One region of the Paenibacillus residui genome, then DNA from elsewhere that is predicted to be linked to it. Evidence: predicted binding sites of a transcription regulator. Region 1 holds the regulator's gene; each other region holds the start of a gene.
The links. Region 1 encodes Rex, which represses fermentation and respiration genes when NADH is low (regulators of the CRP and FNR family bind a similar motif). Its sites were predicted from a motif close to TTGTGAAATATTTCACAA; they were not measured.
Positions count from the first base shown of each region.

Region 2: ACFQ03_RS05065 (cytochrome ubiquinol oxidase subunit I) is a predicted target of Rex. The motif match lies at 2,655-2,672, and genes of this name have one in related genera.
Region 3: ACFQ03_RS13420 (cytochrome ubiquinol oxidase subunit I) is a predicted target of Rex. The motif match lies at 2,472-2,489, and genes of this name have one in related genera.

Region 1 is NZ_JBHTIU010000003.1:89,126-93,817, reverse strand. It holds gene ACFQ03_RS01500 (cell wall elongation regulator TseB-like domain-containing protein) at 1-442, opposite strand, end outside; gene ACFQ03_RS01495 (amidohydrolase) at 485-1,780, opposite strand; gene ACFQ03_RS01490 (DUF47 domain-containing protein) at 2,060-2,680, shown strand; gene ACFQ03_RS01485 (redox-sensing transcriptional repressor Rex) at 2,812-3,447, opposite strand; gene dinG (ATP-dependent DNA helicase DinG) at 3,444-4,692, opposite strand, start outside.
Region 2 is NZ_JBHTIU010000013.1:58,015-62,706, forward strand. It holds gene ACFQ03_RS05055 (hypothetical protein) at 1-49, shown strand, start outside; gene ACFQ03_RS05060 (hypothetical protein) at 83-2,362, shown strand; gene ACFQ03_RS05065 (cytochrome ubiquinol oxidase subunit I) at 2,743-4,149, shown strand; gene cydB (cytochrome d ubiquinol oxidase subunit II) at 4,133-4,692, shown strand, end outside.
Region 3 is NZ_JBHTIU010000039.1:300,443-305,134, forward strand. It holds gene ACFQ03_RS13410 (phosphate ABC transporter substrate-binding protein) at 1-698, opposite strand, end outside; gene ACFQ03_RS13415 (LysM peptidoglycan-binding domain-containing protein) at 907-2,184, shown strand; gene ACFQ03_RS13420 (cytochrome ubiquinol oxidase subunit I) at 2,673-4,019, shown strand; gene ACFQ03_RS13425 (cytochrome d ubiquinol oxidase subunit II) at 4,016-4,692, shown strand, end outside.

The DNA of each region.
Region 1 (4,692 bases):
GGTAATAATCATAATAATACCGCTCGCCGGCCTCTTCCTTTTGTTTATAGAAGACTTCCCAAACGAATACATCCTGCATTTTTCCGGCGTTAATATGCACAATATCCATTTCCGGGTTTTTGGCCAGCATTTTCTCCCTTATCGTCTCCGAGCTGACACCTTCCCGCGCCAGTTTTACATCCACCCCGTCCTCATGGACCCAAGCAATCATTTCCTCGTCACGATCCGATTTCCCATAGACGACCATATAGGGCTTATCTCCGACAAATGGCCGCACGGCATCGACCTGCTCTATCCTCGTCTCCTGCAATACCGTCTTAACGGCCTGTTCCTTCTCCAGGCGCAAGTCAGCTCTGACCGCATCATAAAACCGAAAAGCAATGAAAACCAGCAGGGCCACCGCAGCGATACTGCCCCAAACGATTCGTTTCTTATAGTGCAACTTCGATCGGCCTCCCGGTATTTTTTATTCGAGGATTGCTCATTATCCAAGCAACGCGCTGAATCGTTGGCGGAACTCAGCTTTTATCTTTTCCTCATCCAGAGTCAGACATTGTCTGTCCCGCACAATTTGTTTGCCATTTACATAAACATCGGTTACATCATTCGCAGATGCGGAGTAAACGACATGAGATAAATAATTTGATTTAGGCAGCAAATGAGGCTGATCTGCATCCAAAGCGATGAAATCGGCCTTCATCCCCTGCTTCAAGCTTCCTACGTCCTCAAGCCATATCGATTGTGCGCCTTCTAACGTTCCCATTCTCAACGCCTGCTCTGCAGGAATGGAAACCGGATCTCCGGATACTCCCTTGTGGATTAACGCGGCCAGTCTCATCTCCTCGAACATATCCAAATTGTTATTGCTTGCCGCTCCGTCCGTCCCGAGCGACACCTTGATTCCGGCCTTAAGGAGATCAGGCACACGGGCTATACCGCTGGCCAGCTTCAGGTTGCTTCCGGGATTATGGGAAATCCGGACATCATGCTTCTGAAGCAATGCGATTTCCTCGTCGGTGAGGTGCACTCCATGGGCCACCAGACAAGGCCGCGAGAATACTCCGAGCTTGGCCAGATGCTCCGGCGGTCTGCTGCCATACTGCTTCACGTTCTGCTCGACTTCGGCGGCCGTTTCGGACATATGGGTATGAAGAGGAAGATTGAGCTCATGAGCGGCTTCCACTATTCTCTCGATGTAATCCGGAGGGCAGGTGTAGGCGGCATGAGGGGCCATCATCGTCGTAATCCGGCCATCGGCCTTGCCATGCCAATCGCGGGCAAATTGCTTCGCTTCAGCCAGCTTGGCATCCTGGACATCCGGCGGACATAATCCGATGACGCCGCGGGTCAAGCAGCCGCGCATGCCGGACTGCTCTACCGCCAGCGCGACCTCATTCATATGGTCGTACATGTCGACGAAGCAGGTGGTCCCGCCCTTCATCATCTCCAGTATGGCTAGCAGAGTGCCCCATTTGACGTCTTCGGACGTAAACTTGGCTTCATTCGGCCACATTTTTTCTTCCAGCCACACCTGAAGAGCCAAATCATCACCCACTCCTCTAAGCAGGGTCATAGCCGCATGTCCGTGGGTATTCACCAATCCCGGCATGTACAGCTTATGGCGACCGTTAATGATACGCGCATCCTTGCTTATGGAATCCTGCTTCTCAGGTCCGACATAATCTATCCGGTCACCTTTAATAACCATAACCCCTTCCACGTAAGGCTGAGCGGGGTCCATCGTTATAAAGCTTCCATTAATAATCACTGTATCCGTCAATGTATTCAACCCTTTCACGAAATATCATTCTTTTCCAATGTACCGCTTAGTAAGGTTAAAATCAAGAAAGACGGGTACATTTTAAAATAGCAGGACTTATTGCTTTAGCACCAATTTCAATGACAAAAAATGCCCGGCAAATAGCCTATATAACCGGTCCATTGCTTTTAGGCTGGAGAATGTGCTATTTTTAATTTTATGAAACGACATTAAACGGTTTAAGAATCTAAGGCCGATAGGTCCATGTTAGATTCAACAGAGGAAAGGGGTCTTATCACAATGTTTAGCGGCAAGAAGAAAGATACCGATTTTTTAGCACTATTGATTGAAGCGGCCGAGAATACTCTGGAAGCGGCCAAAGTCTTTCGGGAGGCCATGTCCGGCTCAAGCGCGTTAGCCCCTTATTTCGATAAGCTCAAAGAATTGGAGAACAAAGGGGATCAACTGACACATTCCATATTTAAAGGATTAAGCAAAGTATTCCTTACTCCGATTGACCGCGAGGATATTATGGAGCTGGCCATGTCTGTGGATGATGTAGTGGACGGTATCGAAGCGACCATCGCCCGTTTCGATTATTTAAATATTGATAAAACCGATGATTTCATGAAAGAATTCGCTGAAGTCATTGTATCGAGCTGTGAGCATATTCTGGAGGCCTTCAAGCTGCTTTCCAAGAAGAAATATTCTGAAATTACCGAGCATGCCGTACATATCAACAGTCTGGAGAATGAAGCCGACCGCTTAATGAGAGAAGGCATTCGCGCGATCTTCGTTTCTCCCAAGGACCCTTACCACGACTTTAAAATCAAAGAGCTGTATGAGCGTCTGGAGCAGACGACGGACTCCTGTGAAGATGTGGCAAACATTCTGGACAGCGTTGTACTGCGCTACGCTTAATCGGCTAAACCCCGCTTGAGGCGGTCTTTCATAATAATAAGGCTTGTACGGCTCGAGACCGGACAAGCCTTTATTATGTTACAGTGAACCGGCTCCGGTGAACCGGCAATTTTCAATGTGCGGCGCCTTGATCACGCCTCTTCCTCTTTGTTCAGATAGTAAGCCAGGCTCTGCAGATCCGTTGTAAAATCTGCATGATGAACCCTTATATGGGGCGGAACTTTAATAATGACCGGGGCAAAATTTAATATAGCCTCGATCCCGGCCTCGACAAACCGATCGGCTACATTCTGAGCCTCCGAAGCGGGAACCGTAATAATCCCGATCCTTATTTGCAGCTCCCGGATCGTATCGGTCAGCTCCGACATCGGAAGCACGGTTAAATTGTTCATGTTCTGCCCGATCTTGGACTTCTCCGCATCAAACACAGCGACAATCTTCATGTTATCCTGCAAATAAGCATTATAATTACACAAAGCTCTGCCTAAGTTACCCGCTCCGACCAGCGCCACTTGAATTCTTTGGTCCAGCTTCAAAATTTGTCGAATCTTCTCTATGAGATACTTAACGTCGTAGCCGATTCCCTTCTTGCCGAACTCGCCGAAATAAGCCAAATCTTTGCGGATTTGGGCCGGATTGAGATCCAGCTTGCTTCCTAAATCCTGAGAGGAAACGGTAGTTACGTTCATCCGGTTTAATTCGTTCAGGAAGCGCAAATAAATGGGGAGCCGCCTAACGACGGCTTCGGATATTTTCATCGATTTCAAGCGTGTTCCTCCTCCATCCATTGTTTAATCCGCGGAACCATCTGCCCGGTCGGCATGTGCTCGATTTTGGGCCCGGGCAAGGAGTAAAGAAAGTATTTGCCGTACTGGGTATCGATGACCCTGGTATCATATAAGATAACAATTCCTTTATCGCTGGCCCTGCGAACAAGACGGCCGAAGCCCTGCTTGAAGCGGATGACCGCCTGAGGCACAGACAGCTTCATGAAAGGATTGAGATTACTTTTCTTCAGCTGTTCGCTCTTGGCTTCCGTTACAGGATGGTTGGGAGGCTGGAAAGGAAGACGAACGATCGCCAGGCAGGTCAAAGCTTCTCCCGGAATATCGACCCCTTCCCAGAAGCTGCTCGTCCCCAGCAATACGGCGGATTCGCTCTCCTGGAACAAGCGTGTCAGCTTGCTGCGGTTAAAGCTGTCTATCCCCTGCCCCAGCACCTGAATACCTGCCGAGGCAAGCCTTTCCTTCAATTCCGGATAAGCATTCTTGAGCATACGGTACGAAGTGAAGAGAACCAGCATGCGGCCCCTTGTTTCTACAGCTACCTCATGAAGCGATTCTACCAGCTTGTGTACGAAATAATCTTCTCCGTCTCTTCCTTTAATCCCGGGAAAATCCCGAGGGATGCAAACCAGCGCCTGCTTGCGGTAATTGAACGGAGAAGGAAGCAAAACGGTGTTCAGCTTATCCGACCTTCCCAGCCCCAACTGATCGCGGCTGTAATCAAAGGTCTTGTCGACGGAAAGAGTGGCGGATGTCAGAATAACGCTGTCTTTTTCATCGAACAGGGATTGCTGCAAAATTTTGCTTACGTCAGTGGGCACGCTGAACAGATGAAGCGACCTCATCTTGAATTGAGGGCTTGCTTCGAGCCAATATACATAATCCGGATCGCTTCTCTTCATGAAGAAGCGCAGAGCATCTCTCTGGCGGTTTAGTTCTTTCACGGAACCGGCAAGGTCGGTCAAGCTGCCTTTAAGATCATGTTCCTCCTGCCAATCCTTCAACTCTTGCGCGAGACGGTCCAGCTTGCGGCTGATCTCGCCCAGGCCGATATAGATGTTATCCTCGATGGTCAGCAGTTTATCCCACTGCTTCGGCATTTGATCGTCCTTAATCCTAAATACAAGCTGGCCGGTTTCTCCCGACTCGCCCATCTTACCGTTCACTAGCTCGTAAAGCAGCTCGGCCAAATGATCCCAATGCTCTTTAACCTCGACCAGTTTAGGG
Region 2 (4,692 bases), on a different contig from region 1:
GGATTCGGCGGAAAAGCAGTTAAAAGAACTGGAGATTATCAAAAATTAAGCTATGGACGGACCTTTATAGGGGGAGAAGGGGATGAAACACAATTTATTGGCCGGGATCCCGGAAGCGCACACCCGGTACACGCAGCTGCCGAACGAGAAGGGGCATAATGCGGTATGGGATTTCGTACGATCGCCCGACGACCGATTTTATATAAGCGTATGCGGCGAGAACGAAAAGCCGTTGACGGCTTTGCTGTATGAGTATTATCCGAAAACGGGGGAGCTGCGGCTGATCTTCGATGTGGCGGATGTCTGGATCGTCGATCCGGCGCATATGCCGCCGAGCAAAATTCACACGAGCATTGATTTTCTGCCGGACGGCCGGCTCATTATGGCAACCCACAACACGGCGCCGGCTCCCGGTCATAAGCAATGGATGTTCGAGCAGCATTATGAAGACCAGTGGGAAGGGTATCCCGGGTCCATTGTGATGATCGTCAATCCCGACACGAACGAAGTGCAGGTCAGAGGAATTCCCGTACCGAGGGAAAGTATATATGGCGGCATGTTGGGAAACGATCCGAGATACTATTATTTTCTCGGGTATATGAGGGGACATTTTTACCGGTTGGATCTGGAAACGAATGAGGTTAAAGATTATGGCAAGGTGTCAGAATATTCTTCATGCAGACTGGCGAAGGACGATAAGGGACGCCTGTACGGCAGCTCTTTTACCGGAGGTATATGGAGATACGACCCCGAACGGGACGCCATCGAAGACCTGAAGATAAGATTCATGTCGCCACACGGAACCAAACAACGAAGGCAGTTTATTTTTGCACTTCGCTCCCCCCGAGGCACTTTGTTTATGGTCGATAATATGGATGGGGAAATGATCGAGCTTCATCCGGAAACGCTGGAAGTGACCAGGCACGGTCCGGTTCATCTGCGCCATCAAATACCGAAGAACTCTTACGGGATCGGAGGGCTGGCTGCGGACGACAACTTCGTTCTGTATTACGGGTTGAAAACATACGACGAGTATTGCCCGATTCGGTTGGTCAGATGGGATATTTTAAGAGGAGGGGAGCCGGAAAATCTGGGACTCATCACTCCGGGCGGCAAAGATTCACAATACATTTGCGAGATGCTTTTCGACCGCAACGGTTGGCTTCACATGGTCGACGTATGCGGGGAATTTTCCCCGTACGTATTGGCGGTTGATGTAAACAAGCTGCAGCCTCCGGGGGAAGATGCGCCAGACGCGCAGATTCGGCCTTATACCGAACCGGATTATAACGGGGTCGGAAGTCCGGCATTTATGCATATCGCGGCTGAGACGGTTCGCACTTTGCCGCTTCACCAGTATATGGGTTGGAAGGACACTGCGGTTAAGCATGTCTATGCGATGGACGGCAAGGTTTATGCCATCAGCGGTAAAGAGAGCGTGTATCTAATCGAATCCGACTATAGCGGTGAGGAACCTAAGGAAATCGCGGTCGTCTACGACGAAGGCGCTCCGGTATCCTGTGTGAATGCCGGCAAGAACAAGGCTGCGTTGCTAACAACAGACGGAAGCATCGTACTTATCGAGCTCGAACGGAACAGAGTGGGGCATAGGCTGAAGGTTCCTCAAGGTATCGAGCTTGTGAGACTCCACTTCATGCTGGAGGGGAACAAGCTGCTCGCCAGCGATTATGATGGAGCCGTGTACGTTTGTGACCTTGGCAGCGGCGGCTTCCGTATGCTGCACAATATACGAATGGAGACTAATGACGCGGAACCGGTGAAGCTGAGTGAACATCGTGTATTACTGTCTGCCAAAAACGACGAAATGCGGATCTATGATATAAGCGAAATGCGCTCTGAGACGCTCGCCATTCGAACCCCTTCTATTAGAGGGAGGGCCTTCAGAGCGACAATAACAGGGGGAGCTGTTCTAGGGGACGGAACGATTGTGCTTGGAACGTACGACGGCATGCTGTTTACGCTCTCGTCAGACCTCCGCCGAACGACTGTGTACGGCAGGCTGCATTCCAGCGGCCAACTGCGGAATTTCATCAAGCGGAATCACGATGAAGTCATCGGGGTGTACGGCGGGACTAAGGATGCGGGGCATGTCTTTCATTTCTCGCGCGAATGCGGGTTCGTCGATTTGGGCAGGCCGCGTGTCGTTAAAGACAACATTGAGCTGCGCGACATGGATACGGAGTGGGCAAGTATCCATTACATCTCCTCCCTCGCTTACGATCCGGCAGACGGATGGCTTTGCGTCGCGTCGGGAGAAGAATACGGGTGCATTGTCCGTTATAAAGATGTTGCGTTCCCGACCGGAATGTTTTGTGCCGCTTCGGATTCATGGTTGAGTTGAAATCCTTAGAAAACCCACGGTTTTGGCTGCAGGAGAGTAGTAACTTTCCTGCAGCCTTTATTTTTTTGCAGGAGGGGATAACTCATGTTCCGTCGTCGCTTTTATGAAAATGCGCAATTTCTGAGGCTAGAGCAGCCTCGGAAACTTGCGCTTTTTCCTTCATTGTGGTTGTGGGCCGCTTGAGCAGCATTCAAGCCTTTTTTCGCTTTTCTCTGCCTGCTGTTCTGCTCATAGAAGGCGAAAACGCTGCCATTAGGAAAGTTCGCTGTATTGTCATTTTAAGTCAGAATAAGTGTGACAAACATCACATGTATGGCGAGGGGGATCGGTCATAATGGGGGGAAGGCGGTATACAAATAGAAGAGTTGGGGGAAACGTCAATGGATATGGTTATTCTGTCGCGCATCCAATTCGCATCGACGACTATTTTTCACTTTTTCTTCGTTCCGGTGTCGATCGGATTGGCCTTCCTGATTGCCATCATGGAAACCATGTATGTAGTTAAAGGGAATGAAGAATACAAGAAGATGGCGAAGTTCTGGGGGAAGCTGTTCCTGATTAACTTTGCCGTCGGAGTCGTTACCGGGATTATCCAGGAGTTCCAGTTCGGCATGAACTGGTCGAATTATTCCCGCTTTGTGGGCGATGTTTTCGGCGCACCGCTGGCGGTCGAGGCGCTGCTGGCGTTCTTTATGGAATCGACGTTCATCGGCCTGTGGATCTTCGGCTGGGATAGGCTGTCCAAGAAGGTTCATCTCGCCTGCATTTGGCTTGTCGTCTTCGGCACCGTCATGTCTGCTTTCTGGATTCTTGCCGCGAATTCCTTTATGCAGCGACCGGTCGGCTTTACGATCAATAACGGCAGGGCGGAGATGAACGATTTCTTCGCTCTGATCACGAACGGTCAACTGCTGGTGGAATTTCCGCACACAATATTCGGAGCTTTGGCCACAGGCGCGTTCCTGATGGCGGGGATCAGTGCCTGGAAGCTGCTTAAGAAAAGCGATACGTCATTTTTCAGAAAATCGTTTCAGCTCAGTATTGTCGTTGCTCTCGTTACTTCCGTTCTGGTGGCTGTCTTCGGTCATCAGCAGGCGCAGTATCTGATCCAGACGCAGCCTATGAAAATGGCCGCCAGCGAAGGGTTGTGGGAGACGAGCGAGGACCCCGCCCCCTGGACGGTGATCGCCGCCATCGATCCGGATAAGCAGGAGAACTCCATGGAATGGAAAATTCCATATTTGCTCAGCTTCCTGTCCTACAGTAAATTTACCGGCGAAGTAAGGGGCATGAAGGAGCTTCAAGCCGAGTATGAGCAGAGCTACGGGCCCGGAAACTACATTCCTCCGGTACGCACAACGTTCTGGAGCTTCCGCATCATGGTGGCGGCCGGAACGCTGATGATTTTGCTCGGCATGTACGGTGTCTACTTGGCTGTGCGCAAGAAGCTCGGCCAGGGAAACCGTGTCTTTATGCGGCTAATGATCTTCTCGATCTTCCTGCCGCACATTGCCAATGCATCCGGATGGATCATGACGGAGATCGGCCGACAGCCGTGGACCGTATTCGGGCTGATGCGCACAGAGGACAGCATATCGCCCAGTGTGACCGCCGGGGAGGTTCTGTTCTCGCTTATTGCTTTCTCGGCTATTTATACCGTACTGGCCATAGTCATGGTGTATTTGTTCCTGCGGGTGATCAAGCAAGGACCTGACGCCGCTGCGCCAGTTGAATCTCGGGATTATGATCCGTTCGATCGGGAGGGATATCATGCTGTCTCTAAATGAGCTCTGGTTTATATTGGTTGCCGTCTTGTTTATCGGATTCTTCTTTCTGGAAGGATTCGATTTCGGAGTAGGCTTATCCACCAAGCTTCTGGCCCGGACTGACGGGGAACGCAGGGTGCTGATCAATTCGATCGGCCCGTTCTGGGATGCGAATGAAGTGTGGCTGCTGACGGCAGGCGGGGCGATGTTCGCCGCCTTTCCTCACTGGTATGCCACGCTGTTCAGCGGTTTTTACATGCCGCTCGTCGTTGTGCTGCTGGCTCTGATCGGCCGCGGCGTCGCCTTCGAATTCAGGGGGAAGGTGGACGGCGTACGCTGGAAGAAAACATGGGACCTGGTTATCTTCCTGGGCAGCCTGCTGCCTCCGTTTCTGTTCGGCGTCGTCTTCGCCAGTCTTCTGAAGGGGCTGCCGATTGATCAGAACATGGAGATGAATGCCGGGTGGTTGGATATGGTCAACGGATACACGGTGACCGGCGGAATAACGGTCGTCATGCTTTGTCTTGTGCATGGCCTGATGTTCACGACGCTGCGCACGATGGG
Region 3 (4,692 bases), on a different contig from region 1:
TTCAAGTAAGGTGTATCAACATAGCCGATAGACGCTTCGGTCGAAGCAACCGCTTCTACGACCGTCTTGCTGGAATCCTGGGTAACTCCCTCTTTGGAAAATTCCTGCCCGTCGAGAATCAGCTTGCGAATGATTTTACGGGAACCGGAGCTGTCCTGACGGTGAACGAGCACGATTGGCTTGTCCTCCCCGCCAACTTCCTTCCAGTTCGTGATTTTCCCCATGTAAATGTCCGCCGCCTGCTGCTTCGTCAAATTGTCGACCGTTACGTCCTTATGAACAATAAGTGCGAACGGAGCGATCGCTACGATATGATCTACCAGAATATCTTTATACTGCTCGTCGGCCTCTACGTCCGAATTTCCGATATGCGACGTTCCGTCCGCCACATTCTTGACTCCGGTTCCGGAACCTCCGCCGGTCACGTTGATGGTTACCTTCTCATGCTTCGCCATAAAATCTTCCGCCGCTTGCTTAACGAGGGGCAGGAGAGCCGTTGATCCGGAGGAAGTCACCATGCCGCTGATTTCCGGATTTTTATCCGGCTCATTCGCTTGTGCCGTTGCCGTCGGGGATGGGCTTGGATTCGCTCCCGCGTTACCCGCCGGTTCTTTGCCGCCGCATCCGGCCAATAATCCTACTGCCAGGACGGCAGATAAAGCCAAGCTTAAACCTTTTTTCGTCACCTTTTTAAACATTCATGAGTCCTCCCTTTTTAAAAATGCTCTTCGTTCTTAACAATTCCATCGTAACAACGGTTTGTTAATGGAAAACAATCGTTTCGTTAAGCGAATGTAAAATCTTCTGGCAAGCCCAAATGGGCGGGCGATTGAACCAGTTCATGAATTCGCACATATAATGGCCTATATTTAAAAAACAAACAGAAATGATTGGGAGGATCGATTCATGAGTGCTTCATTTGAGTCATCGACGACACAAGGTTTTGACGAAAGACAGTTTTTCCCGTTTTTCAGTCCGTTCTTTTTTCCGCGCCGCTTCTTTCCATTCTTCTTCCTGACCCCGTTCTTCTTCCCGTTTTTCCGTGAGGACGATGAGAGGAATGAAAGCTTCTACACTCAGCATATGTGTGAGGACGGAGACACCTTAGGAAGGCTGGCGGAAACCTACAACGTTCCGGCACAAATCATTAGCACGATGAACCCTCATCTTAAAGGTTCACAGACTTTAAGCGCCGGTCAGGTCGTAGGCATCCCCAAACTTCACAGCATGCATACCGAGACATTATATAAGGAACAAACGGCACCGTACTCGGCGATGTCCAACGCACCTGCACAGGTGATGCCTTATCAGGCGGCGCCGAATATCGGTCCGCTGCAAACCGGCGGGAAGTCCAAATCCCCGGGTTATCCCGGACTTCATGGCCTTGCCGAAGAGGGAGGCTTCCATCCTTATTCGATGCCCTATGAAACATATGGTGCGCCTGGATACACCCCTACCATAATGCCGTATGGTCAAGAGCCGGATGATTTCGGCCATCACAATGTGATGCCGTTCTCCGCTAACATGCAGGCCGCCGGCCAGCCCAATATCATGCCGTTCTCCGCTAACATGCAGGCCGCCGGCCAACCCAATGTCATGCCGTTCTCCGCTAACATGCAGGCGGCAGGTCAGCCCAATGTCATGCCGTTCTCCGCTAATATGCAGGCCGCAGGTCAGCCCAATGTCATGCCGTTCTCCGCTAATATGCAGGCCGCAGGTCAGCCCAATGTCATGCCGTTCTCCGCTAATATGCAGGCCGCAGGTCAGCCCAATGTCATGCCGTTCTCCGCTAACATGCAGGCTACTGGTCAGCCCAATGTGATGCCGTTCTCCGCTAACATGCAGGCTGCCGGCCAATCCAATGTGAAGCCTTACTCGGCTAACATGCAGGCCGCAGGACTGCCCCATTTCATGCCGTACGAGGCTAACGTGCAGGCCGCAGGACTGCCCCATTTCATGCCGTACGAGGCTAACATGCAGGCCGCAGGATTGCCCAATTTCATGCCGTACGAGGCTAACATGCAGGCCGCAGGACTGCCAAACGTTATGCCCTACGGACTTGGCGCCCATGCGGAATCCAAATCCGGTAAAACGGCCTTTGGATTGGGCGAGGAAGAAATTTCATCGTTCCAGCCTTTCGGCACCCCTACAATTTACGAATCCGACAAAAAACGTTCGGAATAAGCGTTTATAAATCGAGTGTCAATAAACGGCCTGCAATCTTCGCATGCACTGACAAAAGCAAAGAAGCCAAAGGTTTCCCCCGGCTTCTTTGCTTTTCCTTGTTCCCGTACATCTGGTGGAACCGACCGACTATTTCTGTTGCGCCTATGGACAAGTACCCGTCTCCAGTGAAGACATTCCCCGGCATCAATGACACTTGCCAATCTGCTTCCGAATACCTGTGTCACCAAGCTGCCATGCAATATTCATCAGTTTGTAAACAAGTTGACATGAACTCCTCACAATATATGTGAAAAAGATCACACTTTTCAGCTTAATATATAGATAAGAGGATTAATTCTGGCTAATGGAAAGGAAGAAGCCGAATGAACCATTATAAAAAACAGGAAAAAAAGCTGATCGTACTGTGCATCATCACCGCTTCCGTTATGCTGCTGGCCTTATTGAGAAGATTATTCTGACCCTGACGGGAGAAAGGAGTTCACGCCATGTTTGCAAATGATCCGGCTTTATACAGCAGAATTCTTACGGCTTTAACACTCGGTTTCCATATTATATTCGCAACGGTCGGCGTCGGGGTGCCTCTCATGATCGCTCTTGCCGAGTGGACGGGCATCCGCCGCAAGGACCCCCATTATATTTTACTTGCCAGACGCTGGGCCCGGGGATTTGTCATTACGGTAGCGATCGGCGTTGTAACCGGAACAGCTATCGGGCTGCAACTGAGCTTGCTGTGGCCGAGCTTCATGCAGGTTGCCGGCCAGGTTATTTCTTTGCCGTTGTTCATGGAGACATTTGCTTTCTTCTTTGAAGCGATTTTCTTAGGAATTTATCTGTATACATGGGACAGGTTCAAATCCCGCTTCACTCATTTCCTGCTCGTCATTCCGGTTGTCATCGGTTCTTCTGCTTCGGCTTTCTTTATCACGACCGTCAATTCGTTCATGAATACACCGCAAGGGTTTACGCTTCAAGACAACAAGCTTGTGGACATTCAGCCGTTGGCGGCCATGTTCAATCCGGCCACACCGACTAAGGTCTCCCATGTCCTGTCGTCCGCCTATATGACCAGCGCTTTTATTCTCGCTGCGATAGCGGCTTTCTCCCTGTTGAAGAAACGGGATCACGTCTACTATAAAAAAGCATTAAATCTGACGATGACAGCGGCGTTTATTTTCTCCATTTCGACGGCGGTGATCGGTGATTTCTCAGGTAAATTTCTCGCCAAATACCAGCCGGAGAAGCTCGCTGCGGCCGAATGGCATTTTGAAACTATCGAAAAGGCTCCCCTCATATTAGGGGGTATTCTCACGGAAGATAATCAGGTCAAATACGCCATTGAGATTCCTTATGCTCTCAGCATACTGGCTCATGGCATGCCGAACACCGAAGTGATCGGCTTGAACGATTTTCCGGAAGACGAGCGCCCGCCGCTCTATATTCACTATTTGTTCGACGGAATGGTTATGATCGGCGTCTTCCTCGCCTTGATCTCCTGCGTTTATATGGTTCTGCAGTACAAAAAATCGTGGAACCCGCATCGCCGTACCTTGCTGAGGCTCATCGTGGCCAGCGGCCCGTTAGCCATCCTGGCTATCGAATTCGGCTGGATCTTCGCGGAAGTCGGACGTCAGCCCTGGATCTTGCGAGGATATATGAAAACGGTGGAAGGAGCTACGACATCCGAGCACGTAGGAACTATGCTTATATTGTTCAGCTTATTGTATCTTGTACTGGCTATAACCTGCATTAAGGTGCTGAGAAAGCTGTTCCGCAACCACCCGGCTGAGAAAGAGCTGGAGGAGGGCGCGGCAGAAGGAGGTTATCTTCAATGAGCTACGAAGTTGTAGGGATAACCGTTTTGTGGATTTTTTTGTTCGGATATCTGATCGTGGCTTCCATCGATTTCGGGGCCGGCTTCTTCAGCTATTCCAGTATGATTACGGGCAAGAGGCATATTATCCAAGGGGTTATTGAACGCTATTTATCTCCCGTATGGGAAGTCACCAATGTGTTTCTCGTCTTTTTCTTCGTTGGCATTATCGGTTTTTTCCCGGACACGGCTTATTATTTCGGAACGGCTCTGCTGCTTCCGGGAAGCATCGCGATTATTCTGCTGGCCATTCGCGGATCTTATTACGCCTTCGGCACCTACGGAGCCAGGAACAGCCGGATTTACGCCTTTCTCTATGGCGCTACGGGGCTTCTTATCCCGGCCTCGCTTTCGACCGTGCTGACGATCTCCGAGGGAGGCTATATCTCCGTAGTCGACGGAAAAATTACTTTCCTGTACAACAAGCTGTTCCTGAGCCCTTATTCATGGGCCGTCGTGATGCTGGCCATCGTCAGCGTCTTGTATATCTCGGCAACATTCCTGACCTATTATGCTTCCAGAGCGAAGGATGATGCCGCTCTCGGCATCCTGCGTAAATATGCCCTTGCCTGGAGCATGCCGACGATACTTGCCAGCCTGTTCGTTTTCTTCTTTATCAGCCAACACAATCCGGA